2 linked regions of the Mesorhizobium opportunistum WSM2075 genome follow. Each later gene encodes a partner of the first gene's protein in a complex. Links are inferred from orthologs where the notes say so. Each region holds a gene or a part of one and is shown in the gene's direction. Other genes may lie near its edges.

Region 1 (11,762 bases):
AGCCAGGCCCGCACCAACGACGTCATCAGCTATCTCACCATCGTCTCGGTCATCTTCATGCCGCTCACCTTCCTGGTCGGTGTCTGGGGCATGAACTTCGATCCTGAATCCTCGCCATGGAACATGCCGGAGCTGAAGTCCTACTACGGCTATCCCGTATCGCTGCTGTTCATGGCAGTTGTGGCGGTCGGGTTGATTGCCTTCTTCAAATGGAAGAAATGGCTTTAGCAGCGACAAACTTGGCATTTGGGCTGGAAAAGCCGGCTTGTGAATTGGGCTGGTGTTTTCCGGGGAATTGCACTATATGCGCCGCAGCACAGCGCCACGACGCTTTGCTTGCACCGGCCCCTGCTGGACGACATCCCGGCTGAGGGCGACCCGTTTCCTCGAACAGATAAGGAAAAGCACGATGTCGATTACTGCCGAGCGCAAACAGGAATTGATGGGTGAATTCGCAACCGCCAAGGGCGATACCGGTTCTCCGGAAGTCCAGGTGGCCATCCTTTCCGAGCGCATCAAGAACCTGACCGACCACTTCAAGGACCACAAGAAGGATAACCATTCCCGCCGTGGTCTGCTCGCTCTCGTCTCCCAGCGCCGCAGCCTGCTTGATTATCTCAAGCGCAAGGACGACGCGCGCTACCAGACGTTGATCGAGAAGCTCGGTCTGCGCCGTTGACGAATTGACTGGCGGGCTTTCCTCGGAAAGCCCGCCAGTCGCGCATTCTGCCAGTCTTATAGATTGGCCAGACCCGGTTTCGAGCGCGCAGAGGGCCACTCGAAACCGCCCATGGACGGTCATGGGGCAGGATTGCAGGACGCTCGCGCGCTCACCGCGCTGAAACCACCCGAGCTTCCCGTTGTCTTGCCCGTGGCTGCCCGAGAAAGGAAGCCAGGGAAAGGGCATCCGCGCACCGTGAAACGGCGCGGCCCTTTCCGCTTATTAAGGACAAGATATGTTCAACCACCACAAAGTGGAAATCGAATGGGGCGGCCGTCCGCTCATCCTCGAAACCGGCAAGATCGCGCGCCAGGCTGATGGCGCCGTGCTCGCCACCTACGGCGAGACCAAGGTGCTGGCCACCGTCGTTTCGATGAAGGAGCCGAAGCCCGGCCTCGACTTCTTCCCGCTGACCGTCAACTACCAGGAAAAGACCTATGCCGCCGGCAAGATTCCGGGCGGCTATTTCAAGCGTGAGGGCCGTCCGAGCGAGAAGGAAACGTTGGTTTCCCGCCTCATCGACCGCCCGATCCGCCCGCTCTTCGCCGACGGTTACAAGAACGACACGCAGATCGTCGTCACCGTGGTCCAGCATGACCTCGAGAACGATCCGGACATCCTGTCCATCGTCGCCACCTCGGCCGCGCTGACCCTGTCGGGCGTTCCCTTCATGGGACCGGTTGGCGGTGCCCGTGTTGGTTACATCAACGGCGAATACGTTCTCAACCCGCACATCGACGAGATGCAGGAATCCAAGCTCGACCTCGTCGTCGCCGGCACTGCCGACGCCGTGCTGATGGTTGAGTCCGAAGCCAAGGAACTTGGCGAAGAGCTGATGCTCGGCGCCGTCATGTTCGGTCACAGGGGCTTCCAGCCGGTCATCGACGCCATCATCAAGCTGGCCGAGGTCGCCGCCAAGGAGCCGCGCGATTTCACGGCGCCGGACTATTCCGTGCTCGAAGCCGAGATGCTGAAGATCGTCGGTGACGAGCTCAGCAACGCCTACAAGAACGTCGACAAGCAGAAGCGCTACGCCGCCGTCGACGCCGTCAAGGCAAAGGTCAAGGCAGCCTTCGCTCCGGCCGAAGGCGACGAGGCCAAGTACACGTCCGAGCAGATCGGTTCGGTGTTCAAGGAACTGCAGGCCAAGGTCGTGCGCTGGAACATCCTCGACACCGGCTCGCGCATCGATGGCCGTGATCTGAAGACGGTCCGCAAGATCGTTTCCGAAGTCGGCGTGCTGCCGCGCACCCACGGTTCGGCGCTGTTCACCCGCGGCGAGACCCAGGCGCTGGTCGTTGCCACGCTCGGCACCGGCGAAGACGAGCAGTATGTCGATTCGCTGACCGGCATGTACAAGGAGAAGTTCCTCCTTCACTACAACTTCCCTCCCTATTCCGTCGGTGAGACCGGCCGCATGGGTTCGCCGGGCCGCCGTGAAATCGGCCACGGCAAGCTCGCCTGGCGCGCCATCCGCCCGATGCTGCCGAGCGCCGACCAGTTCCCCTACACGCTGCGCGTCGTCTCCGAGATCACCGAGTCCAACGGCTCGTCCTCGATGGCCACCGTCTGCGGCACCTCGCTGGCGCTGATGGATGCCGGCGTTCCGCTGGCCAAGCCCGTCGCCGGCATCGCCATGGGCCTGATCAAGGAAGGCGAGCGCTTCGCCGTTCTGTCCGACATCCTGGGTGACGAAGATCATCTCGGCGACATGGATTTCAAGGTCGCCGGCACCACCAGCGGCATCACCTCGCTGCAGATGGATATCAAGATCGAAGGCATCACCGAGGAGATCATGAAGATCGCGCTGGACCAGGCCAAGGATGGCCGCCAGCACATTCTCGGCGAAATGGCTCATGCCCTGACCGGTGCCCGTCCCGAACTCGGTGAGTTCGCGCCGCGCATCGAGGTCATGCACATCCCGACCGACAAGATCCGCGACGTCATCGGCTCGGGCGGCAAGGTCATCCGCGAGATCGTCGAGAAGACCGGCGCCAAGATCAACATCGAGGACGACGGCACGGTCAAGATCGCTTCCTCGAACGCCAAGGAGATCGAGGCGGCGAAGAAGTGGATCCACACCATCGTCGCCGAGCCGGAAGTCGGCGAGATCTACGAAGGCACGGTCGTCAAGACCGCTGACTTCGGCGCCTTCGTCAACTTCTTCGGTCCCCGCGACGGCCTGGTCCACATCTCGCAGCTCGCCAACGAGCGCGTTGCCAAGACCTCCGACGTCGTCAAGGAAGGCGACAAGGTCTGGGTCAAGCTGATGGGCTTCGACGAGCGCGGCAAGGTCCGCCTGTCGATGAAGGTCGTCGACCAGGCCTCCGGCAAGGAAATTGTCCGCGACAAGAAGTCCGAAGGCGAAGAAGACGCCGCCTGAGCGGTCTGACAGGAAAATCGAAGCGGGCGCGGCTTATGTCGCGCCCGCTTTCGTTTATGGAGCAAAGGCATGTCCACTGAGGCGCTGAAGACGCTGTTCCATCCGTTCGAGGTCGAGGCTCTTCCCTTGCCGCGAAAGGATGAGCGCATGCTCTTCCTCGGCGCCGAGCCTGGCCTGCGGCTGCCGCAGGGTTTCGAGGCCGCGCTGCATGTCGTGCAGGGCTTCCGCCCGCATTTCCGCGCGTTGCAGGCGGCGAAATTCACGGTTACGCCGCAACCGGAGGGCGACGGTTTCGATGCCGCGCTGGTGCTCGCCGGCCGCCATCGCGGGCAGAACGAGTTGCGCATCGCGGAAGCGCTGGAGCGCGTGGTGCCGGGCGGATTGATCGTCGTTGCCGGCGGCAAGGATGACGGCATCGCCAGCCTGCGCAAGCGCATCGACGAGCTTGTGCCGCTCGACGGCCATATGCCGAAATATCACGGCGTTGCCTTCTGGCTGCGCCGTCCTGCCGATCCGGCGGCCGCACAAGAGTTGCGTGCCGCCAATCCCGTCTTGCTGGTCGAAGGCCGGTTCCACACCGCGCCCGGCATGTTCTCCTTTGATCGGATCGACGCCGGCTCGAAACTGTTGGTGGATAATTTGCCCGGCGATCTGCGTGGCAACATCGCCGATTTCTGTGCCGGCTGGGGTTATGTGGCGGCGGAAGTCGCCTCACGGTCCCCTGGCATAACGGCGCTTGACCTCTATGAAGCGGATTTCGCGGCGCTGGAGGCGGCCAAGCGCAATCTCGGCGCGGCGGCCCTGGTGCCGGGCTTCTTCTGGCTCGATCTGCTCGCCGAACCTGTCGAGCGCCGTTATGACGCCGTCGTCATGAACCCGCCATTCCATCGCGCCCGCGCGGCTGAGCCGGAAATCGGCGCCGGCATGATCCACGCGGCAGGCAAGGCGTTGAAGCCGGGCGGGCGGCTGTTCATGGTCGCCAACCGTCAGTTGCCCTACGAGCCGGTTCTCAAGGCCGCATTCTCAAGCCACGCGGAGCTTGCCCGCGATGGCATGTTCAAGGTGTTGTCCGCGCGTCGCTGAGGTGATGCGTTCAATGCAGATTGGCGACGCGCCGGACTTCATCGGTGGCGTGGGCGTCAGTCACGCTGAACTTGAGCGGAGCCGGCCGGCCGAACAGGTAACCCTGCACCACTTCGCAGCCAGCTGCCCGTAGCAATGTCGCCTGGCTCTCGGTCTCGACGCCTTCGGCGATGATGCTGACGCCGAGTGCACGCGAAAGTCCGACAATGGTCGAGACGACTGCGCCGGAGCTGGAATCGGTGTCGATGCGGCTGACGAAGGAACGGTCGATCTTCAGCTTGCCGAACGAGAAATCGATGAGATAGCTGAGGTTCGAATAGCCGGTGCCGAAATCATCGACGGCGACCGAGATGCCCATTTCGGCAAGCTCTTTCAGGATGGCGGCCGCACGGTCGCGATCCTGCATCATCGCTGTCTCGGTGACTTCCAGTTCCAGCCGTGACGGCTTGATGCCGGTGGCCCTCATCGCGTCGCGGACGATGCCGACGAAGTCCTTGGTCATGAACTGGACCGGCGAGATGTTGACGGCGACGAAGCAATCGTCCGGCAGATGGCGGGCGTCGCTGCAGGCTTTGCGCAGAACCCACTCGCCGATCGGATTGATCATCCCGGTTTCTTCGGCGATCTGGATGAACTCCATGGGCGGGATCATGCCGCGTTCGGGGTGGTTCCAGCGGATCAGGGCTTCATAGCCGACGATGCGGCCGGTCGGCAGGTCGAGCTGCGGCTGATAGTGAAGGTCGAAATCCCCGCGTTCGAAAGCAGTGTGCAATTCGGATTCGACCCATTGGCGATAATCGGCGACTCGCCCCATCTCGCTGTCGAAGACCGACCAGTTGCCGACGCCGCTGGCGCGCGCATTCTGCAGCGCCAGGTTGGAGCGGCGCAGGATAAGCACCGGATCGACGCCATCCTTGGGCATGGCCACGATACCCACCGACAGGCTCACCGATTGCTGATGGCTGCTGAGTTCATAGGGCTCCATCATCTCGTCGATGAGCCTCTCGACCATGCTTTCCATCGTTCCCGGGATCTGATGATCCGGCAGCAGCACCGCGAACTCGCCGGCGCCGATGCGCCCGATCAGCGCGCGTGCGGGCACACAGCTCTGCAGCCGCTTGGTGAAGGCGCGGATCAGTTCGTCGCCCTGGGTATAGCCGATCGCGTCGTTGATCTGCTTGAAGCGGTCGATGTCGATGTCGATCAGGAACACCGGTTCGCCGGTCCGGCTTGTCGTGCATGCCGCCTCGGCGATCTTGCCGACCATCGCCGGGCGCCCCAGCAGTCCTGTCAGCTTGTCGAAATGGGTCTCGTTGAAGACGAAATCCGCCGATTCATCGACGCCGGCGAAGAAGGACATTGCCGCCACCGACGCCGCCAGCGCGCAAAGCGCAGCCATGATCGCGACCATCATGTCCGCCGATATGCCGGCAAACCCACCGCCGAGGCCGTACTTGAGACCCCAGATGCCAAGGACGAAACTGCCAATACCCGAACTTGCTATCGTGAGCAGTCGGAACACTGGTGTTCGCTTCGGATTGCTGACGGCAGGCATTAAAAATCCCCAGACTGCGGGGACTCTATAGCGGAAATCTTCTTAAAATGAGTTGCCGCGAATGCGTCCAATTTTACTGGAGAGCATCTTTTTTACTGAAAGGCACTTCGGACGCGGCTCAAGGCAAGGCGACGCTTCAGTCGCGCGTACTATCCGTCTGCTTCAACTCGTCGAGCGTCGGCATCGAGACGATGTGGTAGCCGGAATCGACATAGTGGATTTCGCCGGTGACGCCCGAGGAGAGGTCCGACAACAGATAAAGCGCCGAGCCGCCGACCTCGTCGATGGTCACCGTGCGGCGCAGCGGCGAGTTGCGCTGCTGGTAGGAGAACATGTGGCGGGCGTCCGAAATGCCGGCGCCGGCGAGCGTGCGCACCGGTCCCGCCGAGATGCCGTTCACCCGGATGCCGCGCGGGCCGTAATCATTGGCGAGGTAGCGCACGCTGGCCTCGAGTCCTGCCTTGGCGACACCCATGACATTGTAGTTCGGCATGACGCGGACCGAGCCGGCATAGGTCAGCGTGATCATCGACCCGCCATCGTTCATCAACGCGGCTGCATGGCGGGCGATCTCGGTAAAGGAATAGCAGGAGATCACCATGGTGCGGACGAAGTTGTCGCGGCTGGTGTCCGCATAGAGACCCTTAAGCTCATTCTTGTCGGAAAAGCCGATGGCATGGACGACGAAGTCGAGCCCGCCCCATTCCTTGTTCAGCGTCTCGAACGTGGCGGCGACCGAAGCGCTGTCCTCGACATCGCAGGGGACGACAAGTGCGGCGCCGAGCTTGTCGGCAAGCGGCTTGACCCGGCGGCCGAAGGCCTCGCCCTGGTAGGTGAAGGCGAGTTCCGCACCATGCTCGGACAGCTTCTTGGCAATGCCCCAGGCGATCGAATGATCGTTGGCGACGCCCATGACAAGCCCGCGCTTGCCCTTCATCAGTCCGTTCATGGCCGCCAAATCCTTATTTAAAAATGCTGGCCTTGTACAAAAACAATGGCCCTATGCGGAATAGCGCTGGAAAACGAGTGTCGCGTTGGTGCCACCGAAACCGAAGGAATTCGACAGAACGGTGTCGATCTTGGCGTTGTCGATGCGCTTTCGCACGATCGGCATACCCTCGAATTCAGGATCGAGCGTCTCGATATGGGCGCTCTCGCCGATGAAGCCGCCTTGCATCATAAGGATCGAATAGATGGATTCCTGCACACCGGCTGCGCCCAGCGAATGGCCGGTCAGCGATTTCGTCGAGGTGATGAACGGCATCTTCTCGCCGAACACTTCGCGGATCGCGCCCATTTCCTTGGAATCGCCCACCGGCGTCGAGGTGCCGTGGGTGTTGATGTAGTCGACCGGCGTGGAAATCGTCGACATCGCCTGGCGCATGCAGCGAATCGCGCCTTCGCCTGACGGCGCGACCATGTCGTAACCGTCAGAGGTCGCGCCGTAGCCGACGATCTCGGCGTAGATCTTGGCGCCGCGCGCCTTGGCGTGCTCCAGCTCTTCCAGCACCAGCACGCCGGCGCCGCCGGCAATGACGAAGCCATCGCGATTGACGTCATAAGCGCGCGAGGCGGTCGATGCCTTGTCGTTGAACTTGGACGACATGGCGCCCATGGCGTCGAACAGGTCCGACATCGTCCAGTCGAGATCCTCATGGCCGCCGGCAAAGACCATGTCCTGCTTGCCCCACTGGATCAGTTCGTAGCCATTGCCGATGCAATGCGCCGAGGTCGAGCAGGCCGACGAGATCGAATAGTTGACGCCGTGGATCTTGAACCAGGTGGCCAGGGTGGCCGACGCGGTCGACGACATCGCTTTCGGCACCGCGAACGGGCCGATGCGCTTGGGACTGCCGTTCTTGAGCGTTGTTTCGGCCGCCTCGACGATGGTGCGGGTGGAAGGCCCGCCCGAGCCCATGACAATGCCGGTGCGTTCATTGGTGACGTCGTCCTCGCCGAGGCCCGCATCCGCGATCGCCTGGTCCATGGCGACGTGGTTCCAGGCCGCGCCCTGCGACAGGAAGCGCATCGCGCGGCGGTCGATCATGGCGGACGGGTCGAGCGTCGGCGCTCCCCAGACCTGGCAGCGGAAGCCGTGCTCGGCGAAGGAATCGGAGAAGCTGATGCCGGATCTGGCGTCATGCAGCGAGGTCTGCACCTCGTTGGCATTGTTTCCGATCGACGACACGATGCCGATGCCTGTGACTACGACACGTCTCATTCGCAACTCCTTCCAGGGATGCTGGCCAGTGGATCGGCCAGGGCTGCGGTCAAGCGACCGCCGACTGCTTCGACAGACCGACTTTCAGGTCCGTCGCCGCATATATGGGCTCGCCATCCGCCTTCATCCAGCCATCGGCGATGCCCAGGACCAGCCTGCCGCGCATCACGCGCTTGAAATCGACGCCATATTCGACCTTCTTCACCGATGGGGTGACCATGCCCTTGAACTTGACCTCACCGGTCGACAGCGCCATTCCCTTGCCGGGTTCGCCGAGCCAGCCGAGGTAGAAGCCGGTCAACTGCCACAGGGCGTCGAGGCCGAGGCATCCAGGCATGATCGGATTGCCGATGAAGTGGCAGGCGAAGAACCAAAGATCCGGCTTGATGTCGAATTCCGCGCGGATGAAACCCTTGTCGAAGGCACCGCCCGTTTCACTGATCTCGGTGATGCGGTCGAACATCAGCATGGGCGGGTAGGGCAGCTGGGCATTGCCCTCTCCGAACAGCTCGCCGCGGGCGCAGGCCAGCAATTCGTCGTAGTCGTAGCTGGGTTTACCCGCCATCAATCTCATCCCCATTCGTCCGGGCGGTAACGCGCCCTTGTCGTCGGTGTCCTAACACAATCTGTTTCAGGCCGGAAACCGGCGTTTGCGCTTAACCCGCCAGTCTGCCCGGGTCAATGCGCGCTATTGATCGCATTCCGGCGACAGAATATATGTCAACAGGGGTCCGGTTTCGGCAGACATTCATTTTTTTGCCATTCTGGGCGTGTCTTGAAGCGGGACTGTGAGCTTGGAAGACCAGATGGACCGGGGCTGCCGGAAGGAAAATGTCGCTGTGGACAAGCGGGTACGTGAAGCCGGCCTGAGGCCGACGCGTCAGCGCATCGCGCTGGCCGACCTGCTCTTCGCCAAGGGCGACCGCCATTTGTCGGCCGAGGAACTGCATGAGGAGGCGCTGGCCGCCGGCGTGCCGGTGTCGCTGGCCACCGTCTACAACGCGCTTCACCAGTTTACCCAGGCGGGGCTGCTGCGCATCCTCGCCGTCGAGGGCGCGAAAACCTATTTCGACACCAACACTTCCGACCACCACCATTTCTACATCGAGGGCGAAAACCGGATTTTCGACATCGCCAACGGCCCGGTGACGGTCACCAACCTGCCTGACCCGCCCGAGGGCATGGAAATCGCCAATGTCGATATCGTGGTGAGGCTGCGTCCCAAGCGCCAGGAATCACCGGCAGGGCCAGAACAGTCGGCGAAGCCAGAATAATCCGCTTGGCCGGACAATCGGAATGAAACCCCTCGACCTGATAATCCGGCTCGAATGGGTCGTCGTGGCGGTGGCCGCTATTGTCTTCTACGCTTCGTCGGGCATTTCCTGGTGGCTCTTTGCCGTGCTTATCCTGGCGCCGGATCTGTCGATGCTCGGCTACCTCGGTGGGCCGCGCCTTGGCGCGATAGCTTACAACGCCTTGCATATGCTGATCGCACCGGTGCTTCTGCTGCTCGCCGGCCACCTGCTAGGCAATGCGGCCGCTATCACGGTCGCGCTGATCTGGATCGCCCACATCGCCATCGACCGTTCCTTGGGCTACGGCCTCAAGCTGTCGACCGGCTTTCAGGATACTCATCTGGGCCGCATCGGGCGCAAACCGGGGGCGTTCAGTCCTTGACCCGCTCGCCGGGATAGGCGCCCCACACCGTCGACTGGGCGAGCCAGCCGGTGTGGCCGCCGAGCGTCATTTCGCACCACTGGCCGTCGCAGGACTTGATCATGCCCATGACGCCCGGCTCGACGATCGCTATCACCCTGGCGTCCTTGTCCGGGCTGTTCAGAAGGTTGATCTGGGCACCCTTGCCGCGCTGCCAGGGCGCAATGATCGCGGTACGCCGGCCTGAAAGCAGCGACTGGTTGATCCAACCTTCCGAACCGTCGGCATCACGCACGCGGCGCCACGTATCGAATTCCTGGATGATCTCCATCGGCAGGCCGGCCTTCATATACATCCAGTCGACCGAGTAATTGGCCCCCGGGCCGACGCGCGAGTTGACGCGTCCGGATTTCAGGCTGACGAATCGCGGCAGCGGCAGGCCGCTCGGCCCCAGCGTGACGGCGCCCTGGGCAGGTGCGGCCGCGCCCTGCGCCGCCGCGAGCGGAGAATAGAGGAGAGTGCCGAGAAATGCTGCGCTGAGGACCAGGCGAAGCGACGCGAAACCAGACACTTTCGTTCCTTTCGGCGCCGGCCTGATGGCTGCTGCGCCCCTTTTTCTTTGTCTTCGGCGGCACCGCTTGTTACATGGGTAAATCGGCTACCGCGACCGGCTTTCAGTTTCGCCGGTCTTGGTTAAAGAGGTCTCAACGAGGGAAACAATGGCAGGCAAAAAGAAGCCTCTCGTGGTCATCACGCGAAAGCTGCCCGACCCGGTCGAGACCCGCATGCGCGAACTGTTCGACGCGAGGCTGAATGTCGAGGACCGGCCGATGACGCAGCCGGAGCTGGTTGCCGCGGTCAAGGAAGCCGACGTTCTGGTGCCGACCGTGACCGACCAGATCGACGCCGCACTGATCGCCCAGGCCGGCGACAACCTCAAACTGATCGCCAATTTCGGCAATGGCGTCGACAAGATCGACGTGGCGGCGGCTGCCAAGAAGGGGATCACCGTCACCAACACGCCCAACGTGCTCACCGAAGATACCGCCGACATGACCATGGCGCTGATGCTGGCGGTGCCGCGCCGGCTGGCGGAAGGCGCCAACGTGCTCACCGGCGACAAGAAATGGGTCGGCTGGTCGCCGACCTGGATGCTTGGCCGGCGCATCTGGGGCAAGCGGCTGGGCATTGTCGGCATGGGCCGCATCGGCACGGCTGTGGCGAGGCGGGCCAAGGCTTTCGGCCTTTCCATCCACTATCACAATCGCCATCGCGTGCTGCCGGCCGTCGAGGACGGGCTGGAGGCGACCTACTGGGAGAGCCTCGACCAGATGTTGGCCCGCATGGACATCATCTCGGTCAATTGTCCGTCGACGCCAGCCACCTTCCATCTCCTGTCGGCGCGGCGGCTGGCCTTGCTGCAGCCGACGGCCTACATCGTCAACACCGCGCGCGGCGACATCATCGATGAGGAAGCGCTGGTCAAGCTGATCCAGGACGGCAAGATCGCCGGCGCCGGCCTCGACGTCTACGAGCACGAGCCGGCGCTCAACGGCAAGCTGCTCAAGCTTGCCGCAAGGAACAAGGTCGTGCTGTTGCCGCATATGGGCTCGGCGACGCTGGAGGGCCGTATCGACATGGGCGAGAAGGTCATCATCAACATCCGGGCTTTCGTCGATGGCCATCGGCCGCCGGATCGCGTGCTGCCGCTCCGAACCTGACGGCAAATGAAGCCAGGGTCTTACGAAAGGGCCTTGCGCATGGTGATCGAGGTCGGCCTGCTGTAGCCCTCATGCGCCGTCCGTTCGGTCTCGTGAAAGCCGAGGCGGGCAAAGGCGGCGTGATTGGCGGTGAGCTCGATCCGCGTCTGGAGCTCCAATGCTGCCTTGCCGCGGTCGAGCGCAAGAATTTCGACCGCCCGCATCAGCCGCCGGCCGATGCCTTGTCCTTGGCAGTCCGGCTCGACGGCGAGCTTGCCGACATAGAAGTCGTCAGCCCTTTCGATGGCAAAGACGCAGCCGACGATCCTGTCGCTGTCGAGAGCCACGAAGCCGCTCTCCAGGCGGGCCTTGTCGCGCAGGGAATCGACGGTGAGCCGGTGAGCCGATGACGGCGGATCGATGACGCCGTCCATGAAGGCGAA
Region 2 (12,335 bases), 4.8 Mb from region 1 along the record:
TTGTCCCGCTCGATCCCGGCAAAAGGTTTGAAGGCCGAACCGGTGGTTCGCCGGCAATTCGAGCAGTGGCAGTTGGCCGCGTAGACGAATTCGTCGGCGACGTCGTAGCGCACTGCTCCGCAGAGGCATTTTCCCGAGAGCCTGCGTGCCATCGTCGGTTCAGCTCCGTCGTTCAAGTGGCTGCTCTAATCCAGATCCGCCACCACTTCACCCGCACCGCCCTCGATGCGTTGCGACAGCGAAGCCTCCATGAAATCGTCGAGGTCGCCATCGAGTACACTGGAAGGGCTGGTGCTTTCGACACCGGTACGGAGGTCCTTCACCAGCTGATAGGGCTGCAGCACGTAGGAGCGGATCTGGTGGCCCCAGCCGATATCGCTCTTGGACGCTTCGGTCGCGTTGGCAACGGCTTCGCGCTTCTTCAGCTCCTCCTCATAGAGGCGCGAGCGCAGCATCTCCCAAGCCTTGGCCTTATTCTTGTGCTGCGAACGCTCGGCCTGGCAGGCAACCGCGATACCCGTGGCGATATGGGTGATGCGCACGGCCGAATCGGTTGTGTTGACGTGCTGGCCGCCCGAGCCCGACGAGCGATAGGTGTCGATGCGGACGTCGGATTCGGACACGTCGATCTCGATCGTGTCGTCGATGACCGGATAGACCCAGACGCTGGCGAAGGAGGTGTGCCGGCGCGCATTGCTGTCATAGGGCGAAATGCGCACCAGGCGATGGACGCCGGATTCCGTCTTCAGCCAGCCATAGGCATTGTGGCCCTTGATCAGCAAAGTCGCGGACTTGATGCCTGCTTCTTCGCCGTCATGCACTTCCAGCACCTCGACCTTGAAGCGGCGGCGCTCGGCCCAGCGCGTGTACATGCGCAAAAGCATCGAGGCCCAGTCCTGGCTTTCGGTGCCGCCCGCGCCTGCGTGGACTTCGAGATAGGTGTCGTTGGCGTCGGCTTCGCCCGACAGCAGTGTCTCGACCTGGCGGGCTTTCGCCTCGCCCTGCATGGAGCGGAGCGCTGCCTCGGCCTCGGCGATGACGCCTTCGTCGCCCTCTTCCTCGCCGAGCTCGATCAGGCCGATATTGTCCTCCAGCGCCTGCGTCAGACCCTTGACCGATGCAATGCCTTCCTCGAGGCCCTGGCGCTCGCGCATCAGCTTCTGCGCCTCCAGCGGTTCGTTCCATAGGCTGGCGTCCTCGGCGCGAACGTTCAGGTATTCAAGCCGCTTTATGGCCTGATCCCAGTCAAAGATGCCTCCTCAGCAGGGTTATCGCCTGCCTGATCTCGTCGACAATATTCTGCGTTTCCGCGCGCATGGCCTGGTATTTTGTCCTGTTGCTGAAGTGACACTTCGGTCGGCGCGATACATAGGGACGCCGCCGCCATGTGTAAAGCGAACATGTGCAAAGCGAATAGGCCGGCCCCAGGGCCAACCCCAAGGCCAGCCGTGCCGACGACCGGACCCGTTAGTAGAGTCCGCCGCCGCCGTCCTGGATGGCCTGGTTGGCCTGTGGCGACAAGGCGCCGCCGGAGGCATTGGAGCCGTCGGCGCCCATGCCGATCACCCAATAGCTGTCGGCGGGGCCGGTGCCCGGCTTGAAGGCCTCGACGATGGTGCCCGGATCGCCCGATGCCGCCCGCATGCCGGTCTTGCGGTTGATGGCGATCAGGTTCATGCCATCGGGAACCTTGAAGTCGACATTGGGCGTGCCGTCCAGCGCCACGCGCATGAAATCCTTAAAGATCGGGGCCGCGAGACCGCCGCCGGTGGCGCCATGGCCAAGGCCGCGCGGCGTGTCGTAGCCCATGTAGAGGCCGACCACGAGGTTCGGCGTGTAACCGATGAACCAGGCGTCCTTTTCGTCGTTGGTGGTGCCGGTCTTGCCGGCAATGTGGCGGCCGAGCTCACCGATGGTGGCGCCGGTGCCGCGCTGGACGACGCCTTCCATCATCGACGTGATCTGGTAGGCGGTCATCGGATCGAGAACCTGCTCGGAATTGTCGACCAGTTCCGGCTCCGGCTGGTTCTTCCATTCAGGCGCATTGCAGCTTTCACAGCCACGTTCATCCTGCTTGAACACCGTCTTGCCGTAGCGATCCTGGATGCGGTCGATCAGCGACGGTTTGATCGACTTGCCGCCATTGGCCATGATCGAATAGGCCGAAACCATGCGCATGACGGTGGTCTCGCCAGAGCCAAGCGCCATCGGCAGATACGGCGCCAGATGATCGTAGACGCCGAAGCGCTCGGCATATTCAACGACGAGCTTCATACCCATGTCGTTGGCAAGCCGCACGGTCATCAGGTTGCGCGACTTCTCGATGCCGGAGCGCAGCGTCGCCGGACCGGCGACGGTGCCGTCATAATTCTTCGGCGTCCATGTCGTGTTGCCGCTCTGGATGGTGATCGGTCCGTCCATGATCACCGAGGCCGGCGTGTAGCCATTGTCGAGCGCGGCCGAATAGACGATCGGCTTGAATGAGGAGCCCGGCTGACGCATCGCCTGGGTGGCGCGGTTGAATTCCGACTGCGAATAAGAGAAGCCGCCGACCATGGCCAGTACGCGGCCGGTGTGCGGATCCATGGCGATCAGGCCACCCTCCACCTCGGGAACCTGGCGCAGGCTGTAGGTGTTGTCGGAGCCTTCGTTCTTCTGCACGAAGATGACGTCGCCTGGCTTCAGCACGTCGGCCGGTGATTTGGCCCTGACTGTCTTGCCATCGACCAAATGGCGCATGGCGAAACCCATGTCGTCCTTGCTGACGGTGCCTTCGACGCGTTCCTTGACGATCTCGCCCGACGCCTGGCGTGCGGGCTGCAGGCCGATCGACAATCCAGTCGCCGAACTGTCGAGCACGACGGCAAGCGACCATTCGGGAACGTCCTCCAGCCCCTTGACGGCGCCCAGCGAGGCGCCCCAGTCGCCGGACACGTCGATTGTCTTCACCGGCCCGCGATAGCCGCGCAGCGTGTCGTATTTCATCAAACCGTTCTGCATCGCCTTGCGGGCAATGAGCTGGACCTTCGGGTCGAGGGTGGTGCGAATGGACAGGCCGCCCTCATAGAGCGCGTTCTCGCCGTAACGGGCGATGATCTGCCGGCGAACCTCTTCCGTGAAATACTCGCCGGCGAAAAGGTAGGAGCCGGTGCGGCGCGGGGCAACGCCAAGTGGCTCGGCCTTCGCTTTCGCACCCTCTTCGGGAGTCACGTAACCGTTCTCGACCATCTGGCCGATGACCCAGTTTCGCCGCTCAAGCGCCCGATCGGCATGTTTGAAGGGATTGTAGTTGGCTGGGCCTTTCGGCAGCGATGCCAGATAAGCGGCCTCGGCCACGGTCAATTCGTTCACCGACTTGTCGAAATAGGTCAGCGCGGCGCCAGCGACACCGTAGGCGTTGAAGCCAAAGAAAATCTCATTGAGATAGAGTTCAAGGATGCGATCCTTGGAATAGGCCTGTTCGATGCGAAACGAAAGGATGGCCTCCTTGACCTTGCGTTCCAGGGAGCGCTCGTTGGTCAGGAGGAAGTTCTTGGCAACCTGCTGGGTGATCGTCGAACCGCCCTGCATCGGTCCACCCGAAAGGTAAGTGAGCGCCGCCCGGCCCAATCCCGTTATGTCCACGCCAGGGTGATTGTAGAAATTCTTATCCTCGGCGGACAGGAAGGCAGCCTTGACGCGATCGGGGATCGCCTGAATCGGCAAATACAGGCGCCGTTCGCGCGCATATTCCGCCATCAGAGAGCCATCCGAGGCATGGATGCGGGTGGTCACCGGCGGTTCGTATTTGGCCAGCACTTCGTAGTCAGGCAGATCCTTTGCCACATGGCCGATGTAAATCGCAACGCCCGCCGCGACCAGAAGGGCCAGCGTCGTGCCGATGCCGAAGAAATAGCCAATGAGACGAATCATACCCGCTCCAGTCCTTGGTTCGGGAATTTCCTAAACGAAGCCGCCTTCCGCGCAAGCTTTCGTGCCGGGCCCAAACCGTAATCGAAAACCCATGTCGCCGCCATGTGGACAAAATACGGCAAGGCCTTGTTTCGTGGCCGCGTGCTGGAAATAAAGGCATCGGGTGTTGTCATACAGCAACGCCGCCTCTGGTTGCAGGCGTGGCCAGGCATATTAGCCTCCGGTTCCGGTTCCGGCACGGGCGGAAGCAAAAAGCGCGACGGCGTTGGTGATGCTTTGCGCGGCTTTGTCGCGCCAATCGGCGTTGAGCAGCTGCGCCTCGTCCTTGGCGTTCGAGAGATAGCCGAGTTCGACCAGCACCGATGGCACGTCTGGCGCCTTCAGCACCTTGAACCCAGCGGAACGCTGCGGATTGTTGATGAGGCCGACGCTGGTCGAAAGCTGGCCGACCAATGTGTGGGCGAAACTCATTGAAAAGGTGTGCGTCTCGCGGCGGATCAGGTCGATCAGGATGTCCGTCACCTCCTTCTTATCGTCCTTGATCACCATGCCGGCGAACTGGTCGGAGAGATTTTCACGGTCGGCCAGCGCCTGCGCCTCGGGATCCGACGCCTTGTCGGAAACCGTATAGACGGTGGCGCCGCGGATGCCCTTGACGCTGATGGTGTCGGCGTGGATCGAAATCAGCAGATCGGCCTCATGCTGCCGCGCAATGCGGACTCGGTCGTCCAGGCGCAAATATTCATCGCTGTCGCGGGTCATGAAGACATCGTATTTGCCGGCCGCGGCGAGCTTGTCGCGCAACTCCGTGGCGAAGGCGAGCGTGACGTTCTTCTCGATGGTGCCGTTCAGGCCCTCGGCGCCGCCATCGACGCCGCCGTGACCGGGATCGATGACGACCGTGAAGCGGTGCCCGGGATTGGAGACGGGCCCGGTGCCGACCCGCCCGCCCTTGTCGGTCGAAACCGTGGAGCCGGTGGTCAGCGCCTGGTTGGCAAGGGCTGCATCGAACTCGCGCGCGGAGGCCGCCGACATGTCGATGGCTATGCGGTAGCCGGTGCCGTCCTCGTCCTTGAGCACATCGAGCTTATCGACGGCGAACGGCCCCTTGCCGGTGAGGATCAGCCGCGAAACGCCGTCGCCGAGTTCGCCCAGGCGCACGCCCCTGACCAGACCGCGCGGCTTCAGATCCTTAGCATCGATGGCCAGTCTGGTGTTCGCCAGGTCGATGACCAGACGATTGGGAGCACGCAGCAGGAACCATTTGATGTCAGGCTCGCGATCGAATTCCATGACGATGCGCATCTTGGTGGCATCGCCCGCCATCTTGTAGCCTTTCGCCACCAGCGGCGCATCGGCGGCATTGGCGACTGAGGAAAGGGGGGAACAAACCACCAGCAGCACGAGACAGAAGGCGCCGAGAATCCGGCCGCCGACACGACATCCCTTGTCTGCGAGGTCTGCCAGTCCCATCTCTCTTCCAGTCGCTCCCGGTTTGGCGCCCGGCGCCCGCTCGTTTCGTCGAAGTGCCGGTTAGGCCGCGAACTCGATTAACGATTGGTATCCAGAGAAGGTTAACCAAGCCTTTTCATGCAGGGCTGGAGCCAGGTTTACGCTACGGAACTGCTTTTTGCCGGCATCGGAAATCGGGGTTGCCTTCCACCCCGCCAAATCATAAAAGCGATAGTGGATCACTGCAATCCTGGAACCGCCCTCCTCCGCAGCTTCCTGCTACAGGGTCAGATGAAAGGCGGCTCCTTTCGCTTCACGCGAAAAGGCTTCAGGTGATCGCGACGAATTTCGCAGGTGTGCGCCCGTGGCGGGGGAATCGCCTGCGTGAGGAAAACGGCCGGGTTTGTTCCCGCGCCGGCTCTGTACGAGCAAACAAGCTGGTCCGGTTTCCGGGCTTTGGTTCAAAGGTTCTGCTGGTGACGATGGCTTCAAGCGCAATCATGGAAAGGTCCGCATCAAACCGCGCCAATATGGCAGCGGGCGGCACCGCCATGACACGCAGGCAGCGTCCGGCGGACGTTCAATTATCCGGCACCCATATTCATCCAGACACACAGCAGCGGGCTTTGCCCCGCCAGCTGCGGCTGACGGCTGCCGGGGGGAAACGAAATAATGCCCAACAAAATGCTGATAGACGCCTCCCACCCGGAGGAAACACGAGTTGTCGTCGTACGCGGTAACCGTATCGAAGAATTCGACTTTGAATCTCAGGACAAGAAGCAGCTCAAAGGAAACATCTATCTCGCCCGCGTAACGCGCGTCGAACCTTCCCTTCAGGCAGCCTTTGTCGAATATGGCGGCAACCGTCACGGTTTTCTCGCCTTCAGTGAAATACATCCCGATTACTACCAGATCCCGGTCGCCGACCGTCAGGCGCTGCTGCGCGCGGAAGCGCAGGAGGCCGAGGACGAGGAGAACGAGGATAGCGAAGGCGAGGATCGCCAGAGCCGCGATCGCGGCCGGCGTGGACGCCGGCGCGGCGGCAAGAGCCGCGACCGCGGCGAGCACCCGCGCGATGCAGGCGGAGCCGAATCCGGCGAGGCAAACGAAGCCGCTGGCGAGGCAAGAGAAAACGGCGACAATGGCGCCGATGCCGTCGCCGAGGACACCTCCAACGTTTCCGAGACCGTCGAACACGCGGCGGATACGTCGGCCGATGCCGACGCATCCTCGCATGACGAGGCTTCTGCCGAGCAGGAGGAAAGCGAAGCCCGCGAAGGCGGCCCCACCTCGATCGCCGCCTCCGTCGAAGCCGATGTGATTTCCGAGCCCGTCTCGCAGGCGGACCAGGGCAGCGAGGCCACCTCCGCCGACAATGATCGCGGCATGCTCGAAGAGGTGTCGTCCTCGCATCCGGACGATCATGAGATCGAATCGGTCGGCGCCGAAGATGCGCTGGAAGAAGTGCGCAACCGCCGCAAGCCGGTGCGCCGCCAGTACAAGATCCAGGAAGTGATCAAGCGCCGGCAGATCCTTTTGGTGCAGGTCGTCAAGGAAGAGCGCGGCAACAAGGGCGCCGCACTCACCACCTACCTGTCGCTTGCCGGTCGCTATTCCGTGCTGATGCCGAACACGGCGCGCGGCGGCGGCATTTCCCGCAAGATCACCAGCGCGGTCGACCGCAAGCGCCTCAAGGAGGTCGTTGCCGATCTCGAAGTGCCGCAAGGCATGGGCGTCATCCTGCGCACCGCCGGCGAAAGCCGCACCAAAGCCGAGATCAAGCGCGACTACGAATATCTGATGCGGCTTTGGGAGAACGTGCGCAATCTCACGCTTCAGTCCACCGCCCCTGCCCTCGTCTATGAGGAAGGCAGCCTGATCAAGCGCTCGGTGCGCGACCTCTACAACAAGGATATCGACGAGATTCTCGTCTCCGGCGACGAAGGCTACCGCGAGGCCAAGGACTTCATGCGCATGCTGATGCCGAGCCACGCCAAGGTGGTTCAGCCGTTCCGCGACACGACGCCGATCTTCGTGCGCAACGGCATCGAGGCGCAGCTCGACCGCATGTTGCAGCCGCAGGTGACGCTGAAGAGCGGCGGCTACATCATCATCAACCAGACCGAAGCGCTGGTCGCCATCGACGTCAATTCGGGCCGCTCCACCAAGGAGCACTCGATCGAGGATACGGCGCTCCACACCAATCTGGAAGCGGCCGAGGAAGTCGCGCGTCAGCTCCGGCTGCGCGACCTTGCCGGCCTGATCGTCATCGACTTCATCGACATGGAGGAGAACCGCAACAACCGCTCCGTCGAAAAGCGGTTGAAGGATCACCTCAAGAACGACCGTGCGCGCATCCAGGTCGGCCGCATCTCGCATTTCGGCCTGATGGAAATGTCGCGCCAGCGCATCCGCGCCAGCGTGCTGGAATCGACCATGAAGCCCTGCCCGCATTGCGGCGGCACCGGCCATGTGCGCTCCGATTCTTCGGTCGCGCTGATGGTGGTGCGGGCGATCGAGGAATTCCTGCTCAAGGATTCGCGCAGCCACATCACGGTACGCACGCCGGCGGCGACCGCACTCTACGTGCTCAACCACAAGCGCGGCACGCTGGTGGAACTCGAAAGCCGCTTCGGCCTGACCATCACCATCGAGGCCGACGATGCGGTTGGCGCCCAGCACTATGCGATCTTCCGCGGCGCGCTGGCCGAAAAGCCCGAAGGCTTTGTCGAGTTGCGCAGCCTGCCGGCCTATGTCGAGCCGGAAGAACCCGAGGACGAGGTCGTCATCGAGGAAGACGAGGAAGCACCGGCTCAGGCCGAGCAGCCAAGGCACGCCCAGCCATCGCAGCACCAGCAGCCCAGGTCGGGTGAGCCAAGGTCGGGTGAGCCAAGGTCGGGTGAGCCAAGGTCTGGCGAACCCAGGACGGGCGAGCCGAGGTCGGGCGAGGACGGCGAAGGCCGCGACCGCAAGCGCCGCAAGCGCCGCAGACGGCGTGGCGGCAAGGATCGCGACCGCGAACATGGCGCCCCGACGGACGGCTCGTCCATCTCCGCACCGGCCGGCGATTTCGCCGAATCGGTACATGAGGCGGACAATGACGACACCGAAACGGACGATGCCGTTGCGATCTCCGCCAGCGCGTCCGACGAGGCGGTACAGGCTTCCGATGACAGCCAGGGCAAGAAGCGCCGGCGCGGCAAGCGCGGCGGCAAGCGCAATCGTCGCGAGGACGGTGAAGGCGAGACCGAGGCCGAGGCCGGCGAAGCCGCCGACGCCTCGGTGATCGATGCCGCTGAAGCTGAGACGGTCGCTAGCGAGCCCGTAGCGGTTGAAGAAACCGCGGCTTCTGCACCGGCGAACGACGACGCTCCAGCCGAAAAGCCGAAGAAGAAGCGTGCTTCAAGGGCAAAGAAGGCCGCAGCCGAAGTCCCCGCCGAGGCGGTGACCGAGGCAGATCCGGAAGCTGCCGTCGAGCCCGCTCCTGTGGACGATGCGAACGTCGTTGCCGAGCCGTCCGTTGCCGAAGAGGAGCCGGCGAAGGCCCGCCCGTCGCGGCGCAAGGCGGTGGCTGCGGATACTCCGGTCGTGCCAGTGGTTTCTTCGAGCGTCGCCGATGAGGCCAAGACCGAAGAAAAGCCGAAGCGTGCCGGTTGGTGGCAGCGGAAGGGCTTTTTCTAAGCTTTTCAGCTCGTTGAGCTGATGTTCTGACAAGAAAATCCCGCGCGATCGAAAAGATGGCGCGGGATTTTTCATACCCGGCATTCCGATAGGGCGGGAAACGCTAAGGCGCGAAGATCGACCAGTTCATCATCCTGGCCAGCTTTTCCAGTGCGATCGAACCGAGCTTGGAGTTGCCGTTGGCATTGAGGCCGGGCGACCAGACGGCAAGCGAGGCGACACCCGGCACGATGCCCAATATGCCGCCGCCGACGCCGCTCTTGCCGGGAATGCCGACGCGGAAGGCAAAATCGCCGGAGCCGTCATAATGGCCGCAGGTCAGCATCATGGCGCCGATGCGCCGCGCCCGCTCGGCCGACACCACGGAATGCCCCGTCGCCGGGTTCTTGCCGCCATTGGCGAGGAAGCGGCCGGCCATCGCCAGTTGCCGGCAACTCATGGCGATGGCGCAGTGATGGAAATAAACGCCTAGCGCAAGCTCCGGTGCATGATGGAGATTGCCGAAGGATTTCATATAGTTGGCGAGCGCAAAGTTGCGATAGCCGGTGGCGCGCTCGGAGGCCGCCACCTCGCGGTCGATGATGATGGTCTCGTCGTCGGCCAGGAACTGTATGAAACGCAGGATCTCGCCAATCGCCTCGCGCGGCTGGTGGCCGGCGAGCAGGATGTCGGAAATGACGATGGCGCCGGCATTGATGAACGGATTGCGCGGAATGCCGTTCTCGTGCTCGAGCTGTACGATGGAGTTGAACGGATTGCCGGACGGCTCGCGCCCCACCCGCTTCCACAGTGCATCGCCGACATTGCCGAGCGCCAGGGTCAAGGTGAAGACCTTCGAGATGCTCTGGATCGAGAACGGCTGGTCGGCATCGCCCGCCACCAGCACGCGGCCGTCATTGGTGACGGCGGCAATGCCGAATTTCCTCGGATCGACCTTGCCCAGCTGGGGAATGTAGGTCGCGACGTCGCCGCGATCGGTGCGCTCGGCCATTTCGGCGGCGACCTCGGCCAATGCCTGATCAAGTTTGGGGGCCTGATCAAGTTTGGGGGCCTGTTCGAGTTCCGGCATGGCGCTACCTCAACCAGCGTTCGAGGCGCGCCATGGCCTCGACCATGTCGTCATGGCTGCCGGCATAGGAAAACCGCATCGTGCGGTGCCCCGCCTGGGTATCGAAGTCGCGGCCGGGCGTCGCCGCCACATGGGCTTCCGCCAGCATCTTGCGCGCGAACGCCATGCTGTCGTTGCTGTGCCGGGTGACATCGCAAAAGGCATAGAAGGCACCATCCATGGGCGCCGCCAGCGGAAAGCCGAGCTCGGGCAAACGTTTCATCAGCAGCTCGCGATTCCAGGCATAGCGGCCTTTGACCGCCTCCAGTTCCTCCGTCGCGGCAAAGGCCTCGATCGCGGCGATCTGCGACAGCTCCGGTGGCGAGATGTAGAGGCTCTGGGCGATGCGCTCGACCGGCCGCACCAGCTCCTCGGGCAGCACCATCCAGCCGATACGCCAGCCGGTCATGCAATAATATTTCGAGAACGAGTTGATCACCGTCACGCTGTCACCGAAGGCGAGCGCCGTGGTGTCGGGGGCGCCATAGGCCAGCCGGTGGTAGATCTCGTCGGAAATGACGGCGATGCCGAGCGCCTCCGCCGTGCTGATCAGCGCCGACAGTTCGTCGGCCGGAATGACGGCGCCGGTCGGGTTGGCCGGACTTGCAAACAGGACGCCCTTCAGCGGCTTCTGGCGATGCGCCGCCTCTAGATGGCCGGCATGCAGATAGGCCGCCTCGCCGAGCTCGATCTCGACGACATCGATGCCGAGCGCCGCCATGATGTTGCGATAGGCGGGGTAACCGGGCGCGGCGATAGCAACGCGGTCGCCCGGATCGAACATCGCCAGGAAGGCGAGATTGAAGGCGGCCGACGATCCGGTGGTTACCGCGATCCGCCCCGGCTCGACATCGAGCCCGTAGTGATCCGCGTAATGCCCGGCGATCGCCTTGCGCAAACCGGCCAGACCCAGCGCGTCGGTGTAGCCGATGCGGCCTTCCTGCAGGGCCTTGGCCGCCGCGGCGCGAACCCGTGCGGGCGCCGGATCGGATGGCTGGCCGACCGCCATGGAGATCACCGGCGCGCCCTGGGCCTTCAGCCGGTTGGCTTCAGCCAGCACATCCATGGCGTGGAACGGCTCGACATTGCCACGGCGTGAGAGCGAAACGACCATTTTATCCTATCCCGACGGTTGAGCACGGCATGCCCTGGACGCATACGCCGCACAAATGCCCGATTGGTGTGAGGATCACAAGTTGAGGAAGTTTTTCCGGTGCCGACTTTTCATCTTTCGCCCGCTCGTCTACCAGTGGACACGTCATGCTGAGCCGACCCAGACCGACCATTGCAGAGGTGGCGCGTGTTTTCGCGACACTTTCGCTCGGCCTCGCTGTCGCGGTGGCGAGTTCGGTCACTGCCTTTGCCCAGTCCGTGCCGGTGGTGCGCGACGCCGAGATCGAGGCTTTGGTTCGCGACTATGCGCGGCCGATCTTCAGGGCGGCCGGGCTGGCGAATGACGGCATCGACATCGTCCTGGTCAACGATTCCAGCTTCAACGCCTTCGTTACCGGACGCCGGCTGTTCATCAACACCGGCGCGCTGATGATGGCTGAAACGCCGAACGAGATCATTGGCGTCATCGCCCACGAGGCCGGCCATATCGCCGGCGGCCACCAGCAGAAACTGCGCGACCAGCTCGAACGCGCCAAGACCATGGCCATTATCGCCACTTTGCTCGGCGCCGGCGCCATTGTTGCCGGCGCCACCACCAACAGCCGCGGCCTTGCCGGCGCCGGCATGGGCGTGGCGGCTGGCGGCGGCGAGATGGCGCAGCGCAGCATCCTCGCCTATCAGCGCACCGAAGAGACGACCGCCGACCGCTCGGCGATCACCTATCTCAACGCCACCGGCCAGTCCGGCATGGGCATGCTGAAGACATTCGCCCGCTTCCAAAGCGCGCTGTCCTTGTCCGGCACGCAGGTCGATCCCTATCGTATCAGCCACCCGATGCCGCAGGAACGCATCGCCAATCTCGAAGTGCTGGTCAAACAGAGCCCCAATGTCGGCAAGGTCGATCCGCCGGCGCTGCAGCAGCGCCATGACATGATGCGGGTCAAGATTGCCGTCTACATGGAAGGCCAGGCGGCTGGGTCACGGCTGATGCGAAAGATGCAAGGAACGCTGGCCGGGCTATATGGCGATGCCCAGTCGACCTACCTTTACGGCAATATCGCCGCAGCGC

The links.
Region 2: the proteins of pnp (region 1) and MESOP_RS23170 are in contact, whole or in part, in a cryo-EM structure (PDB 9QH0), measured with the Escherichia coli proteins. The link is inferred for Mesorhizobium opportunistum WSM2075 from one-to-one orthologs.

The regions. Positions count from the first base shown.
Region 1 is NC_015675.1:5,748-17,509, reverse strand. Bases 571-3,530 are described here. They hold pnp (polyribonucleotide nucleotidyltransferase), read left to right. Parts: upstream 571-956; coding sequence 957-3,104; downstream 3,105-3,530. Other genes in these bases: MESOP_RS00070 (class I SAM-dependent methyltransferase), read left to right, coding at 3,174-3,530; rpsO (30S ribosomal protein S15), read left to right, coding at 571-679. In the rest of the region: magnesium/cobalt transporter CorA, read left to right, coding at 1-228; more of rpsO, read left to right, coding at 410-570; more of MESOP_RS00070, read left to right, coding at 3,531-4,187; MESOP_RS00065 (putative bifunctional diguanylate cyclase/phosphodiesterase), read right to left, coding at 4,198-5,742; enoyl-ACP reductase FabI, read right to left, coding at 5,879-6,691; fabB (beta-ketoacyl-ACP synthase I), read right to left, coding at 6,743-7,963; 3-hydroxyacyl-[acyl-carrier-protein] dehydratase FabA, read right to left, coding at 8,013-8,528; iron response transcriptional regulator IrrA, read left to right, coding at 8,770-9,237; MESOP_RS00040 (DUF4260 domain-containing protein), read left to right, coding at 9,260-9,640; MESOP_RS00035 (SH3 domain-containing protein), read right to left, coding at 9,630-10,190; MESOP_RS00030 (2-hydroxyacid dehydrogenase), read left to right, coding at 10,339-11,340; MESOP_RS00025 (GNAT family N-acetyltransferase), read right to left, coding at 11,361-11,762. UniProt on the Escherichia coli protein: Involved in mRNA degradation. Catalyzes the phosphorolysis of single-stranded polyribonucleotides processively in the 3'- to 5'-direction. Also involved, along with RNase II, in tRNA processing.
Region 2 is NC_015675.1:4,801,929-4,814,263, forward strand. The notes cover bases 5,713-9,245. They hold MESOP_RS23170 (ribonuclease E/G), read left to right. Parts: upstream 5,713-6,036; coding sequence 6,037-9,045; downstream 9,046-9,245. Other genes in these bases: MESOP_RS23175 (glutaminase), read right to left, coding at 9,149-9,245. In the rest of the region: MESOP_RS23150 (GFA family protein), read right to left, coding at 1-152; MESOP_RS23160 (penicillin-binding protein 1A), read right to left, coding at 1,468-3,912; MESOP_RS23165 (N-acetylmuramoyl-L-alanine amidase), read right to left, coding at 4,126-5,385; more of MESOP_RS23175, read right to left, coding at 9,246-10,114; MESOP_RS23180 (pyridoxal phosphate-dependent aminotransferase), read right to left, coding at 10,119-11,267; MESOP_RS23185 (M48 family metalloprotease), read left to right, coding at 11,414-12,335. UniProt on the Escherichia coli protein: Endoribonuclease that plays a central role in RNA processing and decay. Required for the maturation of 5S and 16S rRNAs and the majority of tRNAs. Also involved in the degradation of most mRNAs.